Regions from separate parts of the Limosilactobacillus fermentum genome, predicted to be linked through region 1. Evidence: predicted binding sites of a transcription regulator. Region 1 holds the regulator's gene; the other holds the start of a gene.
The links. Region 1 encodes HrcA, which represses chaperone genes, less so after heat shock. Its sites were predicted from a motif close to TTAGCACTCNNNNNNNNNGAGTGCTAA; they were not measured.
Positions count from the first base shown of each region.

Region 2: clpP (ATP-dependent Clp endopeptidase proteolytic subunit ClpP) is a predicted target of HrcA. The motif match lies at 6,671-6,697, and genes of this name have one in related genera.

Region 1 is NZ_CP040910.1:821,330-836,153, reverse strand. It holds gene hisF (imidazole glycerol phosphate synthase subunit HisF) at 1-210, opposite strand, end outside; gene hisA (1-(5-phosphoribosyl)-5-[(5-phosphoribosylamino)methylideneamino]imidazole-4-carboxamide isomerase) at 200-925, opposite strand; partial or broken gene hisH (imidazole glycerol phosphate synthase subunit HisH) at 922-1,530, opposite strand; partial or broken gene hisB (imidazoleglycerol-phosphate dehydratase HisB) at 1,530-2,114, opposite strand; gene hisD (histidinol dehydrogenase) at 2,116-3,399, opposite strand; gene hisG (ATP phosphoribosyltransferase) at 3,401-4,015, opposite strand; gene FG166_RS04130 (ATP phosphoribosyltransferase regulatory subunit) at 4,008-5,168, opposite strand; gene FG166_RS04125 (IS30 family transposase) at 5,590-6,513, shown strand; gene hisJ (histidinol-phosphatase HisJ) at 6,548-7,387, opposite strand; partial or broken gene hisF (imidazole glycerol phosphate synthase subunit HisF) at 7,595-8,347, opposite strand; gene FG166_RS09560 (type 1 glutamine amidotransferase family protein) at 8,582-8,923, opposite strand; gene dnaJ (molecular chaperone DnaJ) at 9,329-10,489, opposite strand; gene dnaK (molecular chaperone DnaK) at 10,601-12,457, opposite strand; gene grpE (nucleotide exchange factor GrpE) at 12,495-13,082, opposite strand; gene hrcA (heat-inducible transcriptional repressor HrcA) at 13,093-14,139, opposite strand; gene FG166_RS04085 (hypothetical protein) at 14,265-14,630, shown strand; partial or broken gene FG166_RS04080 (transposase) at 14,761-14,824, opposite strand, start outside.
Region 2 is NZ_CP040910.1:478,683-493,506, forward strand. It holds gene uvrA (excinuclease ABC subunit UvrA) at 1-962, shown strand, start outside; gene FG166_RS02280 (3'-5' exonuclease) at 1,052-2,137, shown strand; gene rapZ (RNase adapter RapZ) at 2,356-3,225, shown strand; gene FG166_RS02290 (gluconeogenesis factor YvcK family protein) at 3,247-4,224, shown strand; gene whiA (DNA-binding protein WhiA) at 4,242-5,180, shown strand; gene FG166_RS09500 (thiaminase II/PqqC family protein) at 5,301-5,660, opposite strand; gene FG166_RS09505 (thiaminase II/PqqC family protein) at 5,617-5,949, opposite strand; gene clpP (ATP-dependent Clp endopeptidase proteolytic subunit ClpP) at 6,063-6,653, opposite strand; gene FG166_RS09510 (hypothetical protein) at 7,070-7,204, opposite strand; tRNA gene FG166_RS02310 (tRNA-Arg) at 7,497-7,568, shown strand; tRNA gene FG166_RS02315 (tRNA-Leu) at 7,586-7,669, shown strand; gene FG166_RS09515 (hypothetical protein) at 7,957-8,088, opposite strand; gene gap (type I glyceraldehyde-3-phosphate dehydrogenase) at 8,360-9,373, shown strand; gene FG166_RS02325 (phosphoglycerate kinase) at 9,455-10,660, shown strand; gene tpiA (triose-phosphate isomerase) at 10,766-11,533, shown strand; gene eno (phosphopyruvate hydratase) at 11,650-12,972, shown strand; gene FG166_RS02340 (amino acid permease) at 13,166-14,560, shown strand; gene FG166_RS02345 (ClC family H(+)/Cl(-) exchange transporter) at 14,650-14,824, shown strand, end outside.

The DNA.
Region 1 (14,824 bases):
GGAGACGGCGGCCACCATGTCGACGGTCGCCTGACGGCCCTGGTTAGTGGCGGTGATGTCTAAAAAGACCAGCTCGTCGGCCCCTTGTTCCTGGTAGCGGCGGGCAATCGCTACCGGGTCACCAACGTCCACCAGGTTGACAAAGTTGACCCCCTTTTTAACCCGGCCATCGGTCACGTCTAGGCAGGGGATAATTCGTTTAGTCAGCATTGGCGTTGGCCTCCTTAATCTCCTCGAGCGTCAGCGTCCCCTCAAACATTGCCCGGCCGACGACCGCTTCTTTGACGCCGACTCGCTTGAGGGCGTCAATGTCTGCTAGGTTGCGGATCCCGCCGGAGGCAATGATGTTGGCGGTTGGGAACTGGGCCTGCAAGTCGCCGAGCAGGTTCAAGTTGGGACCTGCCATCATCCCGTCCTGGGCGACGTCGGTAACGATGAAATTAACGGCGCCCGCTTCCACCAGCCGGCCAATTAAGGTTGCCATTGGCACCGTCGACTGGCTGAGCCAGCCTTCCATGGCCACCATCCCATCCTTGCCGTCGACGCCGATCACAATCCGGGCGCTACCCCAGTCATTTAACACCCGGCGGGTCAGCTGGGGGTCCTTGACGGCCACCGAGCCCAAGATGACCCGGTCAATCCCCAGCTTTAAGTAGTCGGCGACCGCCTGGGCGGTCCGGATCCCGCCGCCCAGCTCGATCATGCCGGTAAAGGAGTCGCGGATTGCTTTGACCACCGCCTGGTTAGCCGGGTGGCCGAGTCGGGCGCCATCCAGGTCGACTAAGTGGAGGCGGTCGATCCCCGCCGCCTGAAAGCGTTCTACCTGGGCCAGGGGGGTGTTTTCAATTAGGGTCGCTTGGTCAAAATCGCCCTGCTTCAAACGGACGCTTTGGCCGCCCTGCAGGTCAATGGCTGGGTTAATCATTTTTCTACCCCCTTTAAGAATTGCTCTAACAAACCGAGGCCGACCGTGCCGCTCTTTTCGGGGTGAAACTGCATTCCCACCACGTTGTCTTTTTGAACGATCGCCGGCACCAGTACCCCGTAATCGACGACCGAGACGACGTTTTGGACCGGCGTCTAGGCGTAATAGGAGTGGACAAAGTAGGTAAATTCCCCGTCAACCTGCCGGTAGGCGCTCGCCGGGTTGACCAAGCGGTTTTGGTTCCAGCCCACTTCGGGCACCAAGAGGCCCGGTTGCTTGGGCAACTCCACGACTTGGCCGGGGATAAAACCGAGGCCAGCGGTTTGGCCGTATTCGGTCGAATAATCAAAGAGCATCTGCATCCCTAAGCAGATTCCCAAGAAGGGTGTGCCCTTTTTCACCGCTTCTTTAATTGGCTCAACCAACCCCCGTTGCTTCAAGTTGGTCATTGCCGCGTTAAAGGCGCCGACGCCAGGGAGGATCAGGCCGTCGCTGGCTAAAATTTTAGCCGGGTCGGCGGTTAAGGTCGCCTGCACCCCCAGGTAGGCAAAGGTCTTTTCGACGTTATAGGTGTTGCCGGCCCCGTAATCAATGATCGCAAGCATTAAATGACCCCCTTCGTGGAGTTAACCCCCTCAATCGCCGGGTTAATCGTGACCGCCTGGCGCAGGGCGCGACCGGTCGCCTTAAAGAGCGCTTCGATTTTGTGGTGGGTGTTACGCCCGTACAAGACCCGGGCGTGCAGGTTCATCTCGGCGGCAAAGGCCAGGGCCTGGAAAAAGTCCTCGGTAACCTCGGTTTCGAAACTACCCAGCCGCGGGTTGGTCAGTTCGGCGTCAAAGACCAGGTAGGAGCGCCCCGACAGGTCGACGACCACCTGGGCTAGGGTTTCGTCCATTGGCACCATGGCGTCGCCGTAGCGTTCGATTTAGACTTTGTCGCCCAGCGCCTCCTTGAGGGCCTCGCCAAGCACAATCCCAGTGTCTTCGACCGTGTGGTGGGCGTCGACTTCTAGGTCACCGGTTGCCTTGACCACCAGGCCAAAGCGGCCGTGCTTGGCCAACAAGTTCAGCATGTGGTCGAAGTAGCCGACCCCGGTATCAATTTGGATCCCGCTTTGTTGGTCCAGGTTGAGGCTAACCTCGATTTGGGTTTCCTTGGTTTGGCGTTTAATGGTGGCAGTTCGCATCTTAATCTCCCTCCTTAAAACGGGCTTCAACGGCGCGGGCGTGGGCCTCCAGCCCCTCGGCCCGGGCCAAGTCGGCGACTTCTTGCACCACCCCGGCCAGGGCGGCTTCGGTGTATTGCAAGAACTGGGTCCGCTTAACGAAATCGTACACCCCTAGTGGTGAGGCAAAGCGGGCGGTTCCCCCGGTTGGCAAGACGTGGTTTGGCCCGGCTAGGTAATCGCCGAGCGGCTCGGAGGCGTAACGGCCCAAGAAGACCGAGCCGGCGTTTTGCACCTTGCCCATCGCGGTGATCGGGTCCTGGACCTGGAGTTCCAAGTGCTCCGGGGCGATCGAATTCATCAGTTCAAACATTTCGTCTTGGTCCGCCATTACGGCAATGAAGCTACGGTTGGCGATCGCTTCTTGGGCAATTTCCTGACGCGGCAGGGTTTTTAACTGCTGGTCAACGGCGGCGGAAACGGCCTCGGCCAGTTCCACGCTGTCGGTGACTAGCATCGCCCGGGCGCGCCGGTCGTGTTCGGCCTGCGATAAGAGGTCGGCGGTTACTTCGTCCGGGTTGGCGTTGCCGTCCGCGATGATCCCGATTTCCGACGGCCCGGCCACCATGTCGATGGCGACCTGGCCAAAAACCTGTTGCTTAGCGGTGGCGACGAAGATGTTCCCCGGGCCAACGATCTTATCGACTTGCGGGATGCTTTCGGTCCCGTAGGCTAAGGCGGCGATCGCTTGGGCACCCCCGACTTGGTAAACGGCGTCGACGCCGGCCAGGTAGGCGGCGGCCAGCACCGTCTGGGAGATCCCCTCCCTTTGCGGCGGCGTGACCATCACCAACTTACCGACCCCCGCTAGCTTGGCGGGAATCGCGTTCATCAGGATCGTCGACGGGTACGCGGCGGTGCCCCCCGGCACGTAGAGGCCCACCCGGGCTAAGGGGGTCACCTTTTGGCCCCGCACCACCCCGGGCGTGGTTAAATCGGCAAAGCCGTTCTCAATTTCTTGTTGGTGGAAGCTAGTGATGTTGGCCTTAGCGGTGGCCAGGGCGTCCTTGAGGTTTGACGGCAGGGTTTGGTAGGCCGCCTCCAGTTCGGTTTGTGGGACCGCAAACTCTTTAACGTCGACCTTATCAAACTGGGCGCCGTAATTGCGGAGGGCGGCGTCGCCTTCTTGGCGGACGGTTTGGATGATCTCGGCAACCGTTGCGACAATCTGGGGGTCGACGGTGGCGCTGGTGTAGTCGTCCACGATTTGCTTCATTTCGGTGAGGTTCTTTTGGTAAATCTTCATGTTAGTTTCCTCCCTTGAGGGTGGTGACAAAGCAGTAAATCTCGTCCCGTTTTTGCTTGAGGGCCAGCGGGTTGGCCACTAACCGGGTCGAAACCTGATCGAGGCGGTCGTAAATGACTAGGTGGTTTTCCTTCAGCGTCCGGCCGGTTTCGGTGATGTCAATAATGGCGTCGGCCAGGCCAATTAAGGGGGCTAACTCCACCGACCCCTCCAACTTGATGATGGCGACGTCTTGGCCGCGGCGAGCAAAGTAGCGTTGGGCGACCCGGGGGTACTTGGTGCCGATCACCTTGCGCCCCGGGCGGTCGGGGTCAAAGTCTTCGGTTGAAGCCAGGATAAATTGGCACTGACCGGTTTTTAGGTCCAAGAGTTCGTCACTTTCGGCGTCTTGTTCCATCAGGATGTCGCTGCCGACGATCCCCAGGTCGACCACCCCGTTGGTCAGGTAGGTTAAGACATCCGGCCCCTTGGCGAGGATGAACTCAAACTGGTCGGCCACTTCAATGATCAAGCGGCGCTGCTTGTTTTCTAAGGGGCTGGTGTCAAAGCCCCGCTGGGCCAGCAGGGCGGTGAACTGTTCTTCCACCCGCCCCTTGGTTAAGGCGATTTTAAGCATCGATTAAGTCCCCCTCTTCGTTCATGACTTTAAGTTGCTGGCCGGTTACCGCTGCTTGGGTGCGGGCCGCTACCAAACTGTCGGCCAGACAGGCCTCGTAGGCAGGATCCCCCCCGTAGCGCTTGGCAAAGGTCGGCCAGTCGGCTAGTTGGCAAAAGACTAGGGTTGGCTTCGCTTGGTCCCTCGGGGCGCTCCGTTCCAACAGCTGGGCGATGAGGGTTACGTCAATCCCCAGCCCAATCGCCGGTTCGCTCTTTTCCTGGAAGTTGGCCAGGAGGTTATCGTAGCGGCCCCCCGATACCAGGTAGGTACTAGTTTGGTCGGCGTAGGCCTTGAAGGTCACCCCGGTGTAGTAAGCCTGCGGTGCGGCGGTCGAAAAGTCGACCAAGAGCTCTTGGTCGCCCAGCTGGGCCACCAACTTGGCGAGGTCCAACACCTCCTGCATCGCCTCCCTGGCCGCTGGGTTGACCCACAGCGGCGCCACCATTTTTTCGACCACGTCCGCCTTACCAAACAGCCAGGTCCACTCCACCAAGAAGGGGTAGTGGCGCTCCCGTTTAAAGGGGGCAATCGCCGCCTCGTAGTCGGGGACGTTTTTGTTAAAGAGGGCGGCCTTGATCGCTTCTTTTTGCCGCTCGCTGGCCGGCAAGTCGGCTAACACCAGGTCGGCTAGCCTGGCCTGCCCCAGTTCCACCAGCAGCCGCCCATTAAAGAGGTCCCGGTTTAACTCGCTGATCACCGTTAGGCACTCCAACTCGGCCCGGCGTGATTGAAAGCCAACCAGTTCGATCCCCGCCTGGGTGGATTGGTTATAAAGCCCGGTCAGCTGGCGGTTACGGCGGAACTGCTCGCCCACGTAGGCAAAGCTGGTGGGCAAGCTGACGTTAGTCGTCGCCAAAAAGCGGGCGATCGGCAGGGTCAGGTCCGGGCGTAGCACCAAGTCCTGACCATCGGCTTCTAAGATCCGGTAGAGGCTTTCGGCCTGCAACTCGTAGGGGCCAAAGACGTCCCGGTATTCCAACAGGGAGGTCTCGATCAGGGTGTAGTGATGTCGTTGAAACAGGCCCGTTAGGTAATGACGGACGCTTTCCTTTTGGGTCGCTTGGGGACCAAAGTTGTCCCGCAAGCCAGCTGGTAACTTGTAATCTTGCATCAAACTCAACCTCCTTTGGAATAAAAAACGCCCCCTTGCATTGCTGCAAGAGGGCACAGGAGCGCGGTTCCACCTCCGTTCACCCCTCCCTCACGAAAGGGGCCTCACGTTGAAGCTAACTTCAACCCTGCTAACGGGTGGTCCCGGGCCGACCTACTCCGTTCAGCCGTCCAGTTCCCAGGTGTGGTTCGAAGCGGGGGTCAATCGCCATCCCAGCGCCGGCGACTCTCTGCTTGGGAGCCCCACTCCTACTCTCCTGGTCCTTACTCATTTTTTACTCACTAAATTTTAATAGAAATATACGCCACTTTTTTTAAAAGGGGCAGATTGTAAAATTTAAGTTGAACATTTAAGTGGACAGAAAAACCCATCAAGGTCTTTAATGGTGTTACCACACAATCCATTAGAAAGAAGGACCTTGATGAGCACCACTATTTTATCATTCCAGAACCGTGTTGTCATTGAAACGCTTCATAATGAAGGACGTTCCTTGCGATACATCGCTAACTACTTAGGCTTTAGTAAGACCACCATCTTTAACGAACTTCACCGGCTAAATAGTGAGTACCAGGCTGGGCTAGCGCAGACTGACTTTGAACGAAAGGTTAGTCAACGGGGGCGGAAGTCTTCGCTCACTAAAAACCTTAAACACTTGGTCGAGGAAAAGATTCAAGTCCAGAAGTGGTCCCCTGAACAAGTTGCCCATGTGGTGGGGATTACCTACAAGACGGTCTATAACTGGATTGATCAAGGCTGGCTTGATATACAGTTGCCCGATTTGCCTGATCATGGAATTCGTCGTCATCGTGCTAAAGAAAAGCGTGGTACGTTCAATCACGGCCGCTCCATTGAGGAGCGGCCTCATAAAGTCGAAACTCGCCAGGAATTCGGCCACTTTGAAGCTGATACCGTACTTTCTGGCAAACGTAAAGGTCAGGCTGTGGCTACTTTTGTGGAACGTAAGAGTCGCCTGACAATTGTTAAACGGCTCCATGGTCGCGACAGTCAGTCCATGACTCAAGCCGTACTTGAACTAGCTAGTCAACTTCAAGACAAGCTCAAGACGCTTACCGTGGATCATGGTAAAGAGTTCGCTAACTATCAGACAATTGAACAGCTAACAGGTACTCAGGTTTATTTTGCCCATGCTTATTCACCACATGAACGTGGTAGTAATGAGAACCGTAACCGAGTTTTGCGACGGTTTATTCCCAAGGGACAAGCCATTGAAGAGCTGAGCGATCGCCAGCTGGTTCAAATCAATTGGTATCTGAATTCCCGACCACTTAAATGTCTTAACTGGCACACACCAATCGAGATCTTCTTGCTTAATCTACGTCACTAAATTCGTTCAAGTTATTTCTTGCAATCTGCCAAGGTCAAACCTTTTGGCTAAATTTTTCAAACAAGTGGTAGGCGTGCCCCACCTCGACCGTGGCGTGGGCGTCGGAACCAAAGACCAACGGCAGCCCCAATTCCTTGGCCCGGGCGGCGATTTCCCACCCCGGGTAAAAATCGTTGCAATCGGCCTTAAACAGCCCGGCGGTGTTGAAATCAATTTCCCAGTCGTCGGCGACCATTTGGGCCAACAGGCGCTCAATGGCTTGCCAAGTGGTGGCGTCAAAGTCGGTGTCGAGGCCGAAACGGTCCTGGTACTTTTTAATCAGGGTTAGGTGGCCCAAGCGCTTCGGGGCGTTGGGCCCTAAGTCGCAGTTAACCGCCCGTTGCAACTGGCTGAAGTAATAGCGGTACAGTTCCTGGGGATGGGTGATCAACTCGCCAAAGCCCTGCTCTAGTTCCTCGGGGCTATAATCGACCCCGTAATAGCGGCCGTCGCGGCCCGGCAAATAGTGGACCGACAAGATGCCGCCGTCAACTTGTGGGCCGTAGTGGTCCCAAAAGTGGCGGCGGTCGGCTTCAAAACCGGCCAGGTAATCCAACTCAAAGCCGATGTGGACCTTAATTTGAGCGGCGAAGCGTTCCTTGATCTGGTTGGCTAATTCCAGGTAGTCATCGACCTGGTCAATTCTTAACGAGGCGGTTTGGATGTCATCTAAGGGGCCCCCGAAGGCATCGCTAAAGTTCACCGGCAACGGGGCGTGCTCGGTCACCCAGTAGTCGGTAAAGCCCAGCTCGATCGCCCGTTCCACCATCGCTTCTAAGTGGTCACCACTGCCGTGCGGGCACAACTCGGTGTGGGTGTGGCCATCAACTTTCATAAAAAAACCTCCTGCCTAAAATTGTCACTAGTATACGCTTGGCCAACTAAAAAAGCACCCGTCAATGAAGTGCCTTAATGATTGTTTAACGAACTAGAGGGAAGTGCGGACCAACCATAAAGCAGGCCGTGGGCTAAGGATAGGACACAGGTTAGCGCGTCAGCGGTGTCCTTGATTCTGCCAAGGAGGTGATTCCCCACTCTATACTTACCGAACCAAAATCCCCTTTTCGAGTAGGGTCTCTTTGACCTCGCTAATCGTCATCTGGTCGAGGTGGAAGGCCGAGGCGGCCATCGCCCCGGTGACCCCGGAGTTGACAAAGACCTCTTCAAAGTCCACCGTCGAGCCGGCCCCGCCCGAGGCCACCACCGGAATGGTCAGGGTGGTGGTCAAGTCACGATAAAAGGCGGTATCGAAGCCGTTTTCGGTCCCATCACGGTCCATCGAGTTAACCAGGAGCTCCCCGACCCCCAGCTCGACGACCCGCAAGGTCCATTCGTAAGCATCGAGTTCGGTGTTGCCCGGGGTGCAAACGATCTTGCGGTTGGTACGCGGGTCGACGTGGTAATCTAGTATGGCGACGATGCTTTGGTTACCAAAGACCTGGGCGACCTTGGGAATAAAGTCCGGCGCCATGATTGACCGGGTGCTAATCCCCACCTTATCGGCCCCGGCTAACAACAGGTTTCTAACCTCCACGACCGTCCGCACGTTGCACACGACCGTCATCGGCATAAAGACCTGTTGAGAAATGGCCTCGACCATATCCAGCAATTTCTGGCCACCGCCGGCCTACTTGGGATCCGTGATGAAAACCAGGCCGTCCGTACCGTTTTCCTGGTACTTAAAGGCCAGCTCGACCGGGTCGCCAACGTCCAATAGTCGCTCGCTGCCCAGTAGGCGCTTTTTGACCCGACCATCAATCACGTTTAAGCACGGCAAAATCCGCCTCGTCAGCATCTGCTTCACCTCCCCTACTTACGTAACTCACCTTGCCACCACTCCTTCGAGAAAGTCATTTAATAAATTCAAGCCCATTGGCCCGCTCTTTTCGGCTTGAAACTGCATCCCGACCACGTTGCCCCGGTGAACGATCGTCGGGATGACGACCCCGTATTCGGCCGTGGCGACAATGTTTTGGGGCGCCGTTTGGACGTAATAAGAGTGGACAAAGTAGGTGTACTCCTCATCAATTTAGTTAAAGCGGCTGACCGGGTTTCCCAGCCGGTTCATGTTCCAGCCGACAATCGGCACCGGCAGTTGCGGGGTGCTCGGGATTTCGGTCACCCGGCCCTTAATTAAGCCCAGGCCGGGAATTAAACCGCCCTCCGTTGAGTAATCAAATAGCAACTCCATGCCGAGCCCGATCCCCAGTAAGGGAACCCCCTGTTCCACCGCCCGCCGGATGGGTCCGATCAGGTGGCGTTGCATGAAGTTGGTCATCCCGGACTGGTAGGTGCCGATCCCGGTTAAAATGATTCCATCGCTAGAAATAACTTGTTTGGCGTCGTTGGTCAATACCGTCTTTGCTCCCAATTAGGCAAACGCCTTTTGGACACTATGAGCATTGCCCGCGCCGTAATCAATAAGTGCAAGCATTGGCCCTCTATCGACCCCCACCCGGGCCGACTCCTTTCTTCTCTTTTGTGTGCATTTCTCCCGTGTAGCCGATTAGTAACAAAAAGCCCCCCTGCATGATAAGCAAGGGGACTCCCGAGTACGGTTTGCCCGAACCCCGCTCGTGGTGGGGTTCTTCCTTGCTGATTGGGGACGCCATCGCTAACCTCAGCCCTACTTCAGCCGTTACTCATCGTCTACATATTCTCTATCCAAATAATAACCCAAAACCGCTTAATTAGCAAAAATTATTGTGCAAACAAAACAAAAAGCGCCCTTTTAGAGCGCCTTTATTAAACAATTAATGATCGAAAGCTAACCATCTTATTTATTATCTTCGAAGGCATCCTTAAGCTTATCAAAAAATCCCGCTTTGACGCCCTTCACGTCTTCACCAGAGGCCGCCGCAAAGGCCAGCATCGCCTCGCGTTGGCGCTTGTTCAAGGTCTTTGGCGTTTTAACGTGAACGGTGACGTATTCATCGCCGTTCCCGTTACCGTTGACCCGCGGAACCCCCTTGCCACGCAGGCGGAACTTGGTTTCCGACTGGGTCCCGGCCGGGATCTTCAAGTCAACGTCGCCGTGAACGGTCTTGGCTTGAACGTGGTCCCCCAGGGTCGCCTGGGAAATCGAGATGTCTTGGTCGACGTAGATCGTGTTGCCATCCCGCTTGAAGTCGCGGCTCGGCGTGACCCGGAAGACGATGTACAAGTCACCGTATGGGCCGCCGTTCTTGCCGGCTTCCCCTTGGCCCTGCAGACGCATCTGCTGACCATCGTCAATTCCTTGCGGCACCTTCACCTTGAGTTCGTGCCGTTCCTCGGTTACCCCGGCACCGTGACAGGTGTCACACTGGTCGGCCGGGTCGATCACTTGGCCCTTACCGCCACAGGTTGGGCAGACTTCTTGGGACTGCATCATCCCCATCATCGTTTGCCGTTGCCGAAGGACGTACCCTTGGCCGTGACAAGTGGAACAGGTGTGGGCGGACTTGCCCGGCTTAGCCCCCGACCCGTGACAGGTGTGGCACTCGGCGGACCGGTTGTACTTGATCGAAGTCTCCTTACCAAAGACGGCATCCATGAAGTCCAGGGTCATCGTGTACTGGAGGTCGCGCCCTTGTTGTGGTGCGGACGGATCACGCCGGGCCCGGCCCCCACCAAAGATGTCACCAAAGATATCGGAGAAGTCGCCAAAACCACCCTGGCTGAAGCCGCCCTGGCCAAAGCCACCGAAGCCACCTTGACCGCCAAAACCGCCCGCTTGGGAGCCGGTCGTGCCAAACTGGTCGTATTGGGCCCGCTTTTGGTCGTCACTCAAGGTTTCGTAGGCCTCGTTTATCTTTTTAAACTTTTTTTCGGCGCCCGGCTCGTGGTTTACGTCCGGGTGGTACTTGGCCGCCAACTTCCGGTAGGCCCGCTTAATTTCGGCCTCCGAGGCGTCCTTTTTGACACCGAGAACGTCGTATAAATCTTCTTCTGCCATGAATACCTCTCACTAAATTTTGTAGGTTATTATCGCACAGTTCACCATAGCAAGCAAAAGCCAAAGTCCGGTTTCCTGGCCTTTGGCTTCTTGCTCAATTATAGGACCTAATTACTTCTTGTCGTCGGGGTTAACTTCTTCAAAGTCCCCGTCAACGGTGTTGTCGTCGTCCTTCTTGCCGTCACCTTGGTCGCCAGTTGGTTGGCCACCGTTAGCTTGGTTTTCTTGTTGGGCTTGTTGGTACAACTTAACGGTCAGGTCCTGAACGATCTTGTTTAAGTCATCCTTTTTGGCCTTCATGTCCTCTAAGTTGTTGTCGTCCTTCGCCTTTTGCAGGGCGTCCTTGGCGTCTTGGGCCTTCTTGATTTCGTCGTCGGAAACCTTCCCCTTGAGTTCTTCTAAGGTCTTGTCGGTTTGGAAGAGGAGTTGGTCGGTTTCGTTACGTACGTCGGCTTCTTCCTTCTTCTTCTTGTCGGCTTCGGCGTTGGCTTCGGCGTCCTTTTTCATCCGTTCGATTTCTTCGTCGGTCAAACCAGAGTTGGACTTGATGGTGATGTTTTGCTTCTTGTGGGTCCCTTGGTCTTCGGCAGAAACGTTGACGATCCCGTTCTTGTCGATGTCAAAGGTTACCTTGATTTGCGGAACACCACGTGGTGCAGGCGGAATGTCCGTCAGTTGGAAGTTCCCGAGCGTCTTGTTGTCGGCGGCCATTGGGCGTTCACCCTGGAGGACGTGAATGTCAACGGCTGGTTGGTTGTCCGCGGCCGTGGAGAAGACTTGGCTCTTGGAAGTTGGTATGGTGGTGTTGCGGTCGATCAGCTTAGTGAAGACGCCCCCCATCGTTTCAATCCCGAGGGACAGCGGCGTCACGTCGAGGAGAACGACGTCCTTAACGTCACCGGTTAAGACCCCACCTTGGATGGCGGCCCCGAGGGCAACGGCTTCGTCCGGGTTGATTGAGTGGTTTGGTTCCTTACCGGTCAAGGACTTCACCATTTCTTGAACGGCCGGGATCCGGGTGGAACCACCGTTTAAGATCACTTCGTCAATGTCTGAGAAGCTGAGTTCGGCGTCCTTTAAGGCGTTTAGAACCGGTTGCTTAGTCCGTTCAACCAGGTCGTTAGTCAATTGGTTGAATTGGGCCCGGGTTAAGGTCTTTTCCAAGTGGAGCGGACCGTTGTCGCCGGACGTGATGAACGGCAGGGAGATTTGGGCTTCTTGAACCCCGGAAACGTCCTTCTTGGCCTTTTCAGCGGCGTCCTTGAGCCGTTGAAGGGCCATCTTGTCTTGGGACAGGTCGATGCCGCTTTCTTGCTTGAAACCGTCAATCAGCCAGTCCATGATCTTTTGGTCGAAGTCGTCCCCCCCGAGGTGGGTGTCCCCGTTAGTAGAGAGCACTTGGAAGACCCCATCCCCGAGTTCGAGGATCGAAACGTCGAAGGTCCCACCACCAAGGTCGTAAACCAGGATCTTTTCGTCCCTGTCCTTCTTGTCCAGCCCGTAAGCCAACGAAGAAGCGGTTGGTTCGTTGATGATCCGCTTAACGTCTAAACCGGCGATCTTCCCAGCGTCCTTGGTAGCTTGACGTTGGGCGTCGTTGAAGTAAGCCGGCACCGTGATCACGGCTTCGGTCACCGTGTCACCGATGTAGTCTTCGGCGTACTTCTTGATGTATTGTAAAATCATGGCCGAAATTTCTTGCGGCGTGTACTTCTTGCCTTCGATGTCAACGGTGTAGCCGGCTTCACCCATGTGGCTCTTGATCGACTTGACCGTGTTCGGGTTGGTGATTGCTTGGCGCTTGGCCACTTCCCCAACTTGAACTTCACCGTTCTTAAAGGAAACAACGGACGGCGTGGTCCGGCCCCCTTCTGGGTTGGTGATAATCTTTGGTTCGTTACCTTCCATCACGGCAACGGCGGAGTTAGTAGTACCGAGATCGATACCAATAATCTTGTTACTTGCCATACTTAAATCCCTCTTTTAATTATTAATTTTCAGTTTGTTACTGGGCCACGATCACCATGGCTGGGCGCAGGACCCGGTCATGCAAGACGTAACCGGCCTGGAGCACCTGCACAACGGTGTCCGGCTTTTGATCACCACTAGCAGCGACGGTTTGCACCGCTTGTTGCGTGGTCGGATCAAAGGGTTGGTTTAACGCCTCAACTTCTTTGATGTCGTGGTCGGCTAAGGCCTTTTCCAGGTGGTCGTGTACCATTTGGATCCCCTTCTTGAGTTGTTGACCGTTTTCGTCTTCAACTTCAATTTCCAGGGCCCGCTTTAAGTTGTCCAAAACCGGCAAAATGCCCTTGGCCAGGTCCTGACCATCGTACTTGAGCAGTTGCGCCTGTTCCTTTTTAAAGCGCTTGGTCATGTTTTGCATTTCGGCTTGGGCCCGCAGGTTCTGGTCCTTTTGGTCATCCAGTTGCTTGGTTAATTCTTCAACTTGCTTTTGCAAATCGGCAACTTTTTCGGTCTCCCCGGCCTTAGCCGCCGGTTCCTTGTCCGACGTCCGTTCCTGCTTAGCCTTTACTTCCCCCTCGTTTGGGGCTGCGGAAGCTTGGGTGTTCTTTTCCTCATCTTTTGCCATTTAATCCCTCCTAGGAGTCGTAATAGCGGCGGTAGTGGTCAAGTAAGCGCTTGGCCAGCTCGCGGCGGAAGGCCTCCACCAACCCAATGGTCCTAGCGTAGGGCATCCGGGTCGGGCCTAAGACGGCGATGATACCTTCCCCATACTGGTCAACTTGATACTTTGCTGTGATCAAACTGTAGTCATCTAAGACCTGGTTGTCGGCAATCTCATTTCCAATCCGAACCGAGATATCGTGTTCGTCATCCGGATCCAAAATGGCCTGCAAATTGTTGCCGTGGTCCAAGAGCGCGTACAATTCTTGGACCGCCGCCGGGTTTTGCTGGTTGGCAAAGCCTAGCAAATTCAACCGTCCCCCCACAAAGAAGCGCTCGTGAGCGGCCCGGGAAGCCACCGAATCAAAGATGTTCAAGAAGCCCTCGGGTTGGTGGAGGTGGCGGGTCACCTGCAACGGGATGTCCGTGACGAGGCGCTTAACCACCTCCGGTAAGGTTAGCCCGGTTAGCTGGTCGTTGATCAATCGGATGACTGCTTCCATGGCCTCGGTGTCGATCCCCCGGGGCAGGGTGAAGGATTGACTCTCCACGTCCCCGGTGTCCGTTACCAAGATGGCAATCACCCTGTGGTTGCCCAGCGGAACCAGGCGAAAACCACTTAGGCGGGCGTCCTTTTGCTCCGGCTTTAAGGTAAAGGCGGTGTAACTCGTCAGGTTCGACAAGAGGTCGGCCGAGTGCGAAACGATCTCATCAATCTTTTGGTACTCGGTACCCAACGAGTTTTGAATTACAATCAGGTCATTTTCAGTTACCGACAACGGATCCAGTAAGTGGTCGACGTAATAACGGTACCCCAGCTTGGACGGTACCCGCCCGGAACTGGAGTGCTCCTTTGTCACCAGCCCTTCGTGCTCTAACACCGCCATTTCGTTTCGAATGGTGGCCGAAGAGACCTTTTTGGCCAGGTGATCGACAAGTGCCTTGGAGCCGACCGGTTGACCGGTCGTGGTGTATTGGCGTACAATCGCTTGCAGGACTTCTTCTTGACGTTTGGTTAGCATCTTGATCACTTCCTTTTAGCACTCTGGCCATCTAAGTGCTAAATACAATGTATAATATACCAACCGTCCCGTTAAAAGTCAACAAAAGTCAAAGATCTTTTCGCAATTTATCACCGAGGAACATCATGCCAGCAGATCACCGTTATATCCAGCCCCAAAGCGCCAAGGAAGCCATGGAGCTGATCCAAAAGCTTTTTAATTCATACCGCAACGCCCCGCTAACTAGCGAGCTATTGAACTACCATAATAACCTGGTTGCCCGTTTAAACGACGATATCATGGCCGCCGCTACCACCGAGGGTCCCAAGCGCGTCGAACAGCTGACCGGCATGATCGAGCTAATGCAAGCGTGGACCCGGATCCGGCTCAGTGGGCGCCCCTTCTTGGGCAAGATGCGCCACTTTAAACTAGAAGATGGCAACCAACCTAAATACAAGCGCCGGGTCCACAAGATAAACGGGACCAGCAACCACCGCGCTAGCCGCCACTAATTAAATCAATTATCACCGCCCCTCCCCGCGCCGAGTGCGTGGTGAGGGGCTTTTTAGTGGGGGCAACATGGGACCACTTTGTTAAAAATAATTACCTTTTGGTAGATTGCAAGAAATAACTTGAACAAATTTAGTAACGCAGATTACGCAAAAAGATCTCAATCTGTGTTCGCCAATTTAAACATTTGAGTGGT
Region 2 (14,824 bases), 340 kb from region 1:
TCTGCGTCACCGGGGTGTCTGGCTCCGGTAAGTCGACCCTGGTTAACCAGATCCTCAAGCGGATCCTGGCCCAGCAACTAAACCGGGCCAGCGACAAGCCAGGGCGATACAAGGAGATCCGCGGCTTGGAAAACGTGGAAAAGGTGATCGACATCGACCAGTCACCAATTGGGCGGACGCCGCGCTCGAACCCGGCCACCTACACGGGGGTCTTTGACGACATCCGGGGCCTGTTCGCCCAAACTAATGAGGCCAAGTTACGGGGCTACGGAAAGGGCCGCTTCTCCTTTAACGTCAAGGGGGGACGGTGTGAAGCCTGCCACGGGGACGGAATTATCAAGATTGAGATGAACTTCTTGCCCGACGTCTACGTTCCCTGCGAGGTTTGCCACGGCACCCGTTACAACTCGGAAACCTTGGAGGTTGAATACAAGGGCAAAAATATCGCTCAGATCTTAGACATGACCGTTGAAGAGGCCCTCCACTTTTTCAGTGCGATTCCCAAGATTCGGCGTAAGCTTCAAACGATTCAAGACGTTGGCCTAGGCTACGTTCACCTCGGCCAGCCAGCCACCACCCTGTCCGGGGGGGAAGCCCAACGGATGAAACTGGCTAGTGAGTTGCACCGTCAATCTAACGGGCGTTCCTTTTACATCCTCGACGAACCAACGACCGGGCTCCACATGGCCGACATCAAGTGCCTGCTAGCAGTGCTACAGCGCCTAGTTGACGCTGGGAACACCGTTTTGGTAATCGAACACGACTTAGACGTGGTCAAGTCGGCCGACTGGTTGATTGACCTCGGTCCCGAGGGGGGTCAAGCCGGTGGAGAAATTGTCGCTACCGGAACCCCGGAAGAAGTGGCCCAGGTCCCAGCTTCTTACACGGGTCACTACCTCAAGGAGATGTTGGACCGGGATGCCAAGTGGGCGGCGGAACGGGCCGCTAAAAAGAAGAAGTAAGGACCTTTCTTGACAAAAAGGGGCGCGCCCTCCTATCCTTGATTTAACGATCACGTTCGGATAAATCACCTAATGGAAAGGATTTTAGAATGCAAGAAATGAAACTGGCCAAACTCCAGAGTCTACCAAGCAAGTACTACATGCTAGACCTTGAGTTTGCCACCCATAAAAAGACCCGGGAGCACCTCCCCTTAGAAATTGGGGTGGTCAAGTACCAAAACGGGCGCAAGGTCGGTAAGCAATTCCACCGCTTTGTTTACTGGGCCGACGCCGAGGCCGACGATATTTTGCGTGGAATGGATTACGCCAACGTCACCTACAAGACCTACAAGAAGCAGGGACAGTGGGATAAGATCGTTGCCGACCTCTTAAACTTTATCGACTTTAGCCTACCGATTGGGGGGTGGAACGTCCACGGCGATCTCCAGGTGTTGTTAGAGGCAATTAAAAACCACGGTGGCCCGCTCGTTGATGAGAAGGCGGTCTGCTGCTTTGAAGTTGACGAGTTGGTCAGCTGGTTAGGGGAACTACCCAATAAACCGAGCCTGCGTGGGGTAGGGCGTTTGCTGGGCTTTGACGTCTCAAATATGCACCATGCCCTTTCAGATGTCTTGTTAACCGCGCAGGTTTACGACTACTTAGTCGCCCTGCCGGAAATTGCTAGTTGGAAAAAAGCCCCGACCAATACCAAGTCTACCAAGGAGGCTGGGCGGACCAAGGCGACCAAGAAGGGAAACCGCCAAGTGACCAAGTCCGCCAATGCAACGACCAACACCAATTCCTCTAAGCAGGTGCCGATGGTAATTGACCAACCGGCTGACCGTCACTTGGTTGACCTAAGTGAGCACCCCGTTTCCTTAAAGAAACTGGCCCAAGATGACGGTAGCGTACCGGTGGCGGTGGTCTTTAACCCCAAGCAGGCCCGGATCACCAACGATCAGTCCGTGATTGACCAATTGGCTAATCACTACCAGCATCAATTTAAGCGGGTTTCACCAAAGGAAGCCCGGCTCGGCTTGCTTTTGGACACCAATAGTACGGTGCCACGGGCGGCCAGCAAGAAGAGTGCGCAATTCCGTTACCTAGAAGAGCACCAGGTACCGATTCTGTCGGTCGCTAACCTGGCCAAGGAATTAAATATCAAAACCGAAAAGGGAACCCCCGAAAGTAACTAGGCGTAACAAGAAGGTGGGAACTCACCAACCACGTAGCCCCAAGTGAAGGGCCACGGTTGGTTGGCGCACTTTCTGTCTAACGTTCGTGAATACAGTCGGAGGCCGGGAGAAACGATGCTTCCGGCCTCCTTTTTTGATACGCCGGGTAGCGTTGCTAGGCATGACACGCCCGGTGTGTTACAATAGACGGGTGTTTGAAAAGACGGGAGGGTTTGATAATGGCGGAACAATTAGAAGTGGTCATCATCACGGGAATGAGCGGGGCCGGAAAGACGGTGGCCGTCCAATCCTTTGAAGACTTGGGCTACTTTGTCATTGACAACATGATTCCTAGCGTGGCCACCAAGTTCGTTGACGCGGTTAAGCAGTCCGGTGAAATTACCCGGATGGCAATGGTGATGGACTCCCGGTCACGGGGATTTTACGATCAGGTGGTGCCGTGCGTAGCGCAACTACGGGGGCGTTCTGATCTTACGCTACGGCTCTTATTTTTGGAGGCTACGGACGAGGAGCTAGTTTCGCGTTATAAAGAATCGCGCCGGGCCCACCCCTTGAGTCACCAAGATGGTGTTTTACCAGGCATCATGCGGGAGCGCCAGCTGTTAAATGACCTGAAGTCGCAAGCGGATCTGGTAGTTGATACGACCACCCTGACGCCCCGCCAGCTTAAGCAACGAATTACGGAACGTTTTTCACCGGACGAGGCCCACTCGTTTTACGTTAACGTGATGTCCTTTGGCTTTAAGTACGGGCTTCCCCTGGACGCTGACTTGGTGATTGACGTCCGGTTTTTACCTAACCCGTATTACATTCCAGACCTAAAGCACCAGACGGGGAACGATCCGGCGGTCCAAGCTTACGTAATGGATAATCCGCTGGCCCAAAACTTCTACCAACACTTGTATTCGCTAATTGAAGTCGCCTTGCCGGGATACATCAAGGAGGGCAAGAGTAGTTTGATAATTGCCATTGGATGTACGGGGGGCCAACACCGGTCAGTAACGATTGCTAACCGGCTGGCCGCTGACCTGAAGAATAACCAATACCCAGTTCACGTCCATCACCGTGACGTGGACAAGGCCAACTAACAGAAAGAAGGAGTCGTTTTGATGCATCATCTCCCGAAGGTTGTGGTGATTGGTGGCGGGACCGGCCTGCCAATCATTTTACGCGGCCTAAGAGACCATAATGTTGATATTACTGCCATTGTGACCGTTGCTGACGACGGGGGCTCATCGGGGATCCTGCGTGATTACGTGAACGTGGTTCCCCCTGGCGACATTCGCAATGCCTTGGTGGCCTTGGCGGAAATGCCCCGGATTGAAAAGGATATTTTCCAGTACCGCTTCCGGAGTACCGACCAATTTTTGGCGGGGCACGCGATCGGCAATTTAATCATCTCGGCCTTGGCAGAAATGCGGGGCGGGATTTTTGAGGCCGTCCAAGAACTAGGGATGATGATGAAAATCCATGGTCACATCTACCCGGTTGCCAACGAACCGCTGACTTTAAACGCGGCCTTTGCCGATGGCCGGGTCATTCGGGGCGAGTCGGAGATTACGGCCGCCCACGGGCAAATCGACCACGTTTGGGTTAGTGACGGGGAACACCACCAGCCAGAAGCGGTGCCGGAGGTAATCGAGGCCATTATGGACGCCGATCAAATCGTCTTGGGGCCGGGGAGTTTGTTCACCTCGATCCTACCGAACCTGATGATCGAAAACGTTGGGAGGGCGGTTTGTGAAACCAAGGCAGAGGTGGTCTACATTTGCAACATCATGACCCAAAAGGGGGAGACCGATCACTTCACCGATGCCGACCACGTCCGGGTTTTAAATAAGCACCTGGGAAAGAACTTTGTCGATACCGTCTTGGTCAACATTCAGCCGGTGCCAAACGACTACATTGACTTTAAGGAGTGGAATGAGATTTCACAGCCGGTTACCCATGATTTCCGTACCCTGCGGGAAATGGGGTGCCGGGTGATTTCTAGTAACTTTTTGCGCTTGCGCGATAACGGGGCCTTCCATGATCGCGACAAGGTCGTCGAAGAGCTGATCAACCGGCTCCATGACGTTCATTACTAAACTGAAGGGGAGATTCCATGTCTTACGCTAGCGAAGTGAAGAAAGAACTCACCGGGATCACGGTACACGAAAAAAACGCCCGGGCCGAATTGATGGCCCTGATCCGGATGAACGGCTCCATTGGGCTGGCTAACCATGCCATGATTTTAAACGTCCAGACCGAAAGCCCGGCCATCGCCCGGCGGATCTATTCACTGATTAAGCAACTTTACAAGGTAGAAAGTGATATTCTGGTCCGCAAGAAAATGAAACTCAAAAAGAATAACACCTACGTGGTTCGCTTACGCCACCACGTCCAGGAAATCTTGGGGGACCTGGCCATTTTGGACGGTTTTCAAATCAAGGAACGGGTTCCCTTGGACTTGTTGACCGACGACTTGATGATCAGGTCATACTTGCGGGGGGCCTTCTTGGCGGGCGGTTCCGTTAATAACCCGGAGACGTCGCGCTACCACCTCGAGATCTATTCTTTGTATGAAGAGCACAACGAGATGATCGCTGAAATGATCAACCGCTATGACCTAAACGCCCGCACCACCAACCGGCGCAGTGGCTACATTGTCTACTTAAAGGAAGCCGAAAAGATCGCGAACTTCTTACAGTTGATCGGGGCAACCACTTCAATGCTCGAATTTGAAAACATCCGGATTGTCCGCGACATGCGTAATTCGGTCAACCGGCTGGTTAATTGTGAGAACGCCAATATGGATAAGGTGGCCAATGCCGCCAATCGCCAGGTGGAAAATATTATGCTGATTGAGGCGACGGTGGGGCTAAGTAGCCTCCCTGAAAAGCTACGTGCCATCGCCGAAACTAGGTTGGCTCACCAGGAAGTAAGTCTAAAGGAACTGGGGACGTTGGTACCCGGGGGCCCAATTTCAAAGTCGGGGGTCAATCACCGGCTCCGCAAGCTAAATGCCTACGCCGACGAATTGCGGCAGGGCAAGGCAATCTAAATAATAAACAAGAGGCTGCGAGGAATTTCTCGCAGCCTCTTGTTGTCTTTAAAACTAATGTTCCTGCTCTAGCTTGGTCAAACGGCCCGTATCGGAGGTTGGGCCGCACGCTTCTTTTGATTACCACCGTTCTTTTTGGTAGGCTATTTGCCAAAAGTGGCTTTCGTAAACGGCGCTGCGCTTAAAGGCCGTCGCCATTTGGGTTTGCACGTCCGGGGAGCTAGCGGCTGCGGTTTGGTTAACTAGGTCGAGCATTTGGTTAGTTGACGTGGTGAAGTCGTCGCTAGCATAGGCGTTAAAGAAGGCTTGGTAGAGTGGCTTGGGACTAGTTAACTTGGCCAGGTGGGCGTCAATTTGGGCGTAAAGCCAGTAGCAAGGCAGCAAGCCGGCCACGGCGGCCTGGGGGTTAACCTCATTGAGCTGGTAATACATGTGGCTAATGTAGGCGTAGGCGGTTGGGGCCGACCGGTGTGGTGGCAAAGTCAGTAGCGGTGATCCCTAGCTCCGCGTGCATCTTGTCGCGGATGGTGTCTTCACCACTCCCTTCGTTTAGGGCTAACAAGACCTGAGCTTGATCGGCCGGTAGGTGTTCAGCGATGGCCTCGTGGAGGGCGGCAAAGGCGGTGAGGTAGTGGTGATCTTGGATGAGGTAGTAGCGAAAGGTGTCTTCGGGCAGGGTCCCGTCGTGCAAGGCGGTGATAAAGGGGTGGTCAAAGCTAGCTTGCCAGGTCGGTAAAACGGCTTGGCGCCACTGGTCGGTGTAGTTCATGGTGAGCTCCTCTCAATTTAAATTTAGCCCCAGAATAAAAGAGGGGCACCCCGCTGTCAATCAAAAAAGGCACCAAGCAGAAATAAATTCTGCCTAGTGCCTAGATGCGGGGGTTACTTCAGATTGTTTGAATCCATAACCCCATCCAACAGGCCGTAATCCACGGCTTCTTGGGCGGTTAAGTAGTGATCCCGTTCAGTATCTTGTTCAACTTGCTCGAAGCTTTGCCCGGAGTTCTTAGCAAGAATTTCGTTGATCATCTTGCGGGTCTTCAGGATTTCTTCGGCGGCAATTTGGATTTCGGTTTGTTGACCTTGGGCACCACCGGATGGTTGGTGAATCATCACGGTTGAGTGTGGAAGACCGAACCGCTTCCCCTTGGTCCCGGAGGAAACCAGGACGGATGCCATTGAAGCAGCCATTCCGATCACGATCGTTTGAACGTCAGACTTGATGAAGTTCATCGTGTCGTAGATTGCCATCCCAGAGGTAACCACCCCACCAGGGGAGTTGATGTATAAGTAGATGTCCTTGGTGGAATCTTGGGCGTCCAAGAAGAGCAGTTGGGCAACAATTGAGTTTGCCATGTTGTCTTCAATCGGACCAGATAACATGATGATCCGGTCCTTTAAAAGACGGGAGTAAATGTCATAAGCGCGTTCGCCACGGGACGATTGCTCAATGACGGTTGGTACTAAGTTCATTCAGTTGGCCTCCTTAATTAGCACTAGTTAGTACTGTTTGCTAACTTATGGGGATAGTCTACTCTATAGGTCAAAAAAGGTCAAATCATTTACCCACTCGTTGGCAAAAGTTTTTCACCCCATTGGCATGGACCAGGCCCAATTGGGGGCGTTTTCGCAATCTGTCACACCGTTAACATATTGAGAGAATTATTTTTAAATTAACGTGAACGGCAAGAAGTAACGAGGTGGGGCCATCCTCGATTAGTTGACACTTGGTGTGAAAAAAGTCCGCGAGTAAAGTACTCTCACGGACTCATGCTAGCTTTTTAAATGTTAGGTAGAAAAAAGGTGGAGATGATCAGCATCTTAACCAGATTTCGGCCATAGAAGGCGGTGCTCCCCCCGGGACAGTCGGCGAGCCAGATAATTAGTGATTAGTCATCCAGGTCTTGGCATAAAAGATCTAATTCAGCGCTGGCGCTTTCGGCAGCCAATTGACTCATTTCTGCTTTGTCATCGCCGTTTTTGTAAACGTCTAAGGCTGCTAACATCCGTTCGTGTTTCGTCATGGTCTAGGTCCTCCATAATTATTTAATTGGTTTATGTTTTAAATTGGTTAATGACGAGGGAATGCCCGTCGTTAATTGACAATACCTATCATATCCCTCAATGGTCTAGTTGGCAAGTCCTTTTAATGACCAAATTTAAACAACCGGTTGATATAAATTGGTCTAGATGCTCGCTTTAGGGGAGGAAAATTAATTTAAAAAAGGGGCTTGTCAAAAAGGCGCTGAATGTGTATTATTATATACGTTGCTTGATAACAAAGCAGCGAGGCAAAGAAATGCGCCAAAAGGTAGCGCGCCCTTAGTGTAATGGATCGCACGCGAGATTCCGGTTCTCGAGATCGGGGTTCGACTCCCCGGGGGCGCATTAAAAACGAATATTATGCCCCAGTGGCGGAACTGGCAGACGCGCAACGTTCAGGTCGTTGTATGGGTAACCATGTACAGGTTCGAATCCTGTTTGGGGCACTAAGTTTTATTGTCGTCATTTTCAGGGATGGTTAAATCCTTGGGATGACGGCATTTTTTATTCTTACTGAAAATCAGTCAACATAGTTTTAAATCGAAACTGTGGTAAAACTGAGGTAAAAATTTTTGGCATGGGACCATGTGGGGAGTTATCGAATTAGATAGCTCTTTTTTGTTTGGTCAACTTTGCCGATGTGAAGGTGACTAGTGGGCTTAAGGGGACGGCTTTTTTTCAAGGAAATAAAAAATCCCCGCCGCCCAAATGGGGGAGGGGATCATAATTGAAATTACTTTTCGTCAGCAGGTGCTTCCTTAGCCCACTTACGGATAGCTTCAATCTTCTTTTCTTTTAAAGCCCGCTTGTACTTCGGAGCAATTGGACGCCGGCCTTGAACGCCGTGTGGATGTGCTTTGCGCATGGTTCATGCCTCCTTTATCTCTCTCGTAAATATTTCAACATTCCGATTATAACGAAAGTCACCTTAAATAGCAACCGTCAATCGCCAACGGAAAATCTAGGCGGCATGATTGGACAAGCACAAGTGAAATGGGTACAATGTTGTTTATATTGGTGGTACCCAATTTAGGTGAACTTTGTTAAAAAATGCACGACGATGGCTGTATTTTTTGGCTAATGGTGATACACTTAATGGGTACATGAATTATTTTCCTAAAGGAGGAAATTACAGTATGACTGTAAAGATTGGTATTAATGGTTTTGGCCGGATTGGTCGTTTGGCTTTCCGTCGGATTCACGAACTCAACTCTGACGAAATCGAAGTTGTTGCAATCAACGACTTGACGACGCCGTCCATGCTGGCTTACTTACTGAAGTACGACTCTACGCACGGCAAGTTCCCTGGTGAAGTTTCTGCTTACGAAGAAGGGATCATTGTTGACGGTAAGAAGTACCCAGTTTACGCAGAACGCGACGCTAAGAACATTCCGTGGGTTGCAAACGACGGGGTTGACTTTGTCCTTGAATGTACTGGTTTCTACACTTCTGCTGAAAAGTCCCAAGCACACCTGGATGCTGGTGCTAAGCGGGTTCTGATCTCCGCTCCTGCTGGTAACATTCCTACTGTTGTTCCTGGGGTTAACCTGGACACGCTGAAGGCTGACGACAAGATCGTTTCTGCAGGTTCCTGCACCACTTCTTGCCTGGCCCCAATGGCTTACTTCCTGAACAAGGAATTCGGTCTCAAGGCTGGTACGATGACGACCATCCACGCCTTCACTTCCACGCAAGCTATCCTCGATGGTCCTCGTGGTAAGAAGATGCGTAACAACCGTACTGCAAGCACGAACACCATTCCGCACTCTTCTGGTGCTGCCAAGGCCATTGGTCTGGTTATCCCAGAACTGAACGGTAAGCTTTCTGGTCACGCTCAACGTGTTGGTGTTGTTGACGGTTCCCTGACGGAACTTGTTTCCATCATGGACAAGCACGTTACGGTTGACGAAATCAACGCCGCTATGAAGAAGGCTACGGAAGGTAACGACGCCTTTGGTTACACTGAAGACCCAATCGTTTCCTCCGACATCATTGGCTCCACTTACGGTTCTGTCTTTGACCCATCTCAAACCGAAATCATGGAAGCCGACGATGGTTCCCAATTAGTTAAGACGGTTGCTTGGTACGACAACGAATACGGTTTCACCAGCAACATGATCCGCACCCTGATCCACTTTGCAAGCCTTTAATTGCAAGCTGAATTAAGGTGATCAAAAAGGCGGGAGGAGGCGACTCCCCCGTCTTTTCTTTTAAATAAGGAGGAAGATTTCATGGCTAAATTAACGGTTGAAGATTTAGACTTGGCCGGCAAGAAGGTCTTAATGCGCGTTGACTTCAACGTGCCGATTAAGGATGGTGTTGTTGGCGACGACAACCGGATTGTGGCTGCTTTGCCAACCATCAAGTACGTATTGGACCACCAGGGGAAGGCAATTCTCTTCTCCCACCTGGGCCGGATCAAGAAGGAAGACGACAAGCCGGGTCTGTCCATGCGTCCGGTGGCAGAACGCCTTTCTAACCTGCTGAACATGCCGGTAACCTTTGTACCGGTTACGGAAGGTCCGCAATTAGAAGACGCCATCGCCAAGATGGAAGACGGCCAAGTACTGGTGGTTCAAAATACCCGTTACGAAGACGTTAAGGACGGCGAATACGTTAAGCGCGAATCTGGTAACGATCCAGAATTGGGTAAGTACTGGGCATCCTTGGGTGACCTCTTCATCAACGATGCCTTCGGGACTGCTCACCGTAAGCACGCCTCCAACGTGGGGATTGCTTCCAACATGCCAGGCAAGGCAGCGGCGGGCTTCCTGATGGAAAAGGAAATCAAGTTTTTAGGTGACGCCGTTACCAACCCAGTACGCCCATTTGTTGCCATCTTGGGTGGTGCCAAGGTTTCCGACAAGATCGGGGTTATCAACAACCTGCTCGACAAGGCTGATAAGGTCATTGTCGGTGGGGGGATGACTTACACCTTCTACGCTGCCAAGGGCATCAAGATCGGGAACTCCCTGGTTGAAGAAGACAAGATTGACGTTGCTAAGGAAATCTTGGAAAAGGCTGGCGACAAGTTAGTCTTACCAGTGGATAACGTAGTTGCCGACAAGTTTGCCAACGACGCTAACACCAAGGTGGTTGAAGGCGACATCGATGACGGCTGGATGGCCTTAGACATTGGTCCAAAGTCAATCGAAGAATTTAAGAAGGTGCTGGCAGACGCTAAGACCGTTGTTTGGAACGGCCCAATGGGTGTCTTTGAAATGAGTAACTTTGCCAAGGGAACCTTGGAAGTTGGTCAATTCTTGGGGACGCTTGAAGGCGCAACGACGATCGTTGGTGGGGGTGACTCCACGGCGGCCGCTAAGCAACTGGGCATTTCTGACAAGTTAACTCACATCTCCACTGGTGGGGGAGCTTCATTGGCCTACCTGGAAGGGGACGTTCTTCCGGGGATTGCTGCCATTTCTGATAAGTAAACTTGAAAGGGGTTGGAAAGAAAAAGTTTCCCACCCCTTTTTCGTTTTTTTGTGGAATACAGAGTAGGTTGAATTCCATGTTCTTTTTTACGTGGGGGTGATTGAATGCGAAAACCATTGATTGTCGGCAATTGGAAGATGTATAAGACAATTACGGAAGCGGTCGATTACGTTGACCAAATCAAAGACGCCCTGCCGGATCCGGAACAAGAAGAAGTGGAGTTGGCGGTGCCAACCCTCTTTTTGGAGTCGCTCGTCGAACACACCCGGGGGACCAATTTAAAGATTGTAGCCGAAAACTGCTTTTACCAAGACGAAGGGGCCTTTACTGGTGAGACCAGCCCCTTGGCCCTGCGTGAATTAGGAATTAAGCACGTCATCATCGGCCATTCAGAGCGGCGCCGCTTGTTTTATGAAGACGACGCCACGATTAACAAAAAGGTCCATGCTGCCTTGAGCGCCGGAATTTGCCCGATTTTGTGCGTCGATGAAACGATGAAACGCAAGCAGGAGCACGATCGGATTGTCTGGGTGGTCAGCCAAGTCATTTCCGGCCTCCAAGGGGTCAAAGAAAGCGAGCTTTCGCGGGTGACGATCGCCTATGAACCAAGCTGGGCAATTGGTAGTGGTAACGAGGCGGCCACCCCGCAAGAAGCCAATGAGGGGTGTTACCTGATTCGCCAAACGATTGCCCACCTCTACAACGATGAAGTTGCCAACCAAGTACGGATCCTATACGGGGGTAGCGTTAATTTGTCTAACATCAAGACCTTAATGCAAAAAGACGATATTGACGGGGTTTTGATTGGACGGGCTAGTTTGGACGCCACCACTTTTTTAGAGATGGTTAACTACCAACGCTTTGGTCACTGATGGACTGTTTAAATTTCCCAGGAAATTAGCGATCTGACTTGTTTTAAACTGATCAAAATAATAGAATGGAAGGCGGAATTGCTTTCCAAATAAAATCAAGAGGAGAGAGTCATCTAATGTCACTTATTACAGATATTTACGCCCGTGAAGTCCTTGATTCACGTGGGAACCCAACCGTTGAAGCAGAAGTCTACACCGAAGCTGGTGGTGTTGGGCGGGGGATCGTCCCGTCCGGTGCTTCAACTGGTGAACACGAAGCCGTTGAACTTCGTGACGGTGACAAGGACCGCTTCGGTGGCAAGGGTGTTTTAAAGGCCGTTGCCAACGTTAACAACGTTATTGCTAAGGAAATCGTCGGGATGGAAGTTACGGACCAAATCGCGATTGACAAGGCAATGATTGCCCTCGACGGGACGCCAAACAAGGGTAAGTTAGGGGCTAACGCCATTCTGGCCGTTTCCTTGGCAACCGCACGGGCTGCTGCAGATGAACTGCAAGTTCCTCTTTACAACTACTTGGGCGGCTTTAACGCACACGTAATGCCAACGCCAATGATGAACGTCATCAATGGTGGGGCCCACTCTGACAACAAGGTGGACTTCCAAGAATTCATGATCATGCCGGTTGGTGCCCCAACCGTTCGCGAAGCCATCCGGATGGGTTCCGAAACTTTCCACGCCTTAAAGAAGGCCTTGGAAGCAGATGGCAAGGTTACTTCCGTTGGTGACGAAGGTGGGTTTGCCCCAGACTTCGCTAACAACGAAGAACCGTTCGAATACCTGATCAAGGCCATCGAAGCTGCCGGCTACAAGCCTGGTAAGGACGTTGCGATTGCCTTTGACGTGGCTGCTTCTGAACTTTGGAACGACGAAGACAAGAAGTACAAGCTTCACTGGTCCACTGGTGAAGAATACACCACCGAAGAATGGATCGAATACCTTTCCGACATCATCGCTAAGTACCCGGTTGTTTCTGTTGAAGACCCGATCGACGAAAACAACTGGGATGACTGGGTAACATTGACTAACAAGCTTGGCAAGAAGGTTCAATTGGTTGGTGACGACTTCTTCGTTACTAACACCGACTACCTTGCTAAGGGGATCAAGATGGGCGCTGCCAACTCGATCCTGATCAAGCTGAACCAAATCGGTACTCTGACGGAAACCGTTGAAGCCATCGAAATGGCTAAGGAAGCTGGTTACACGGCCATCGTTTCCCACCGTTCTGGTGAAACTGAAGACACGACGATCGCTGACTTGGTGGTTGCTACTAACGCCGGCCAAATCAAGACTGGTTCCATGAGCCGGACCGACCGTCTTGCTAAGTACAACCAATTAATGCGGATTGAAGACAACCTTGGCGACGTTGCTAAGTACAAGGGAATCCGTTCCTTCTACAACCTTAGTGAACAAGCTAAGCAAGACATCGAAAACCGTTAATTTGGTTGATTAAAAAGAGACCGGAAGAAACCCTGTTTTCTTCCGGTCTTTTTTAATTTCTGGTGATAATTTGATGAGACCCGCTTATTGCCCCCTCGGGACGGATCGCCTATAATGAAAAATAGTTGTTTTGGCGCTTTGCCATCGTCAAGGGGGCACGGTCCCCCTTTAACTTAGAGAGGAATTGAAAATAATGAAACAGCAATCAAGTGGGGCGCCCGAACTGCGGCGTTCGATGACAGCTGGTCAAATGGAGATGATCTCCTTAGGGGGAGCCATCGGGGTTGGTTTGTTCATGGGGTCGACGTCGACGATTAAGTGGACGGGACCATCGGTGATTTTAGCTTACGCCTTCGTTGGTTTGATTCTCTACATTGTCATGCGGGCCCTGGGAGAAATGATTTACGTTAACCCGGGGACCGGCTCCTTTGCCGATTACGCTACCGAATACGTTCACCCAATTGCCGGTTACTTAGCTAAGTGGGCCAACGTCTTTGAATACATCGTCGTCGGGATGTCGGAAGTGGTGGCCGCCACGGAATACCTGCAGTACTGGTGGCCACACACCAAGCCCTGGGCGGCTGGGTTGGTCATCATCGCCTTCTTGGCCCTCGCTAACTTAGCCAGCGCCAAGGCTTACGGGTCATTAGAGTTTTGGTTTGCGATGATCAAGGTAATCACCATTATCCTAATGATCCTTTTGGGCTTTATGGTTATCTTCTTTGGCTTTGGTAACGGCGGGCACCCCACCGGCTTTTCCAACCTGTGGAGCCACGGCGGGTTCTTTACCGGCGGCATTTCGGGCTTCTTCTTTTCGATGTCAATCATCGTCGGTTCCTACGAGGGGATTGAGTTGCTGGGAATTTCGGCCGGGGAAGTAGCTAACCCACAACAGGCGATTGTTAAGTCGGTCAAGTCAGTCCTCTTCAGGATCCTGATCTTCTACGTTGGGGCGATCTTTGTGATTGTCACCATCTACCCGTGGAACCACCTAAGTGCGGTGGGGTCGCCGTTTGTTTCCACCTTCGCCAAGGTGGGCATCACCGCGGCTGCCTCTTTGATTAACTTCGTGGTCCTGACGGCCGCCCTTTCCGGGGCCAACTCGGGGATCTATTCTTCAAGCCGGATGCTCTTTAAATTGGCTCACGAGGGCGATGCGCCTAAGATTTTTGGCCGCTTGTCCAAGCACGTGGTTCCGGACATGGCGATCCTGGGGATTTCTGGGGGGATTTTACTTGGCTTCATTGCCGACATTTTCGCAACGGTCTTTTCAAAGACGACCACCGATATGTTCGTGATTGTCTTCTCGTCTTCCGTTTTACCGGGGATGATCCCGTGGTTTGTGATCCTCTTGGCTGAGTTGCGCTTCCGCAAGCACAACCCGTCCCTAATGAAGGATCATCCCTTCAAATTACCTTTGTACCCCCTATCTAATTACTTCGCCTTTGCCATGCTGGTGGTGATTGTGGTCTTCATGTTCGTTAACCCAGATACCCGGATTTCAGTGATTGCCGGGACGGTCGTCTTGGTGGTGGCCGTTTTAGCCTACCTGATCCGGTACCGGGGCAACTTGCGAAAAGAAAATTAGCTTAAACAGGTGGCGACGCTTTCAGCCCTAAGCGCCGCCCTTTTTTTGTGCTAAAATAATTTGGTAACTTACAAGGGGGCTCTGGAGTAGTGTTCAGATTTAAATTTTTAAAGTATAGCAACGCCCGGTCGGTGGGACGGGCAATTGTGATTGGGGTGGCCGTTGGGTTAGTGGCCTCGGTCTTTCGGTTGGCGATTCAAGACGTCTTGGTCCTCACCAAGCTGGCCTTTTTGTTCTTCCACCAGCAGCCGCTATGGCTATTGG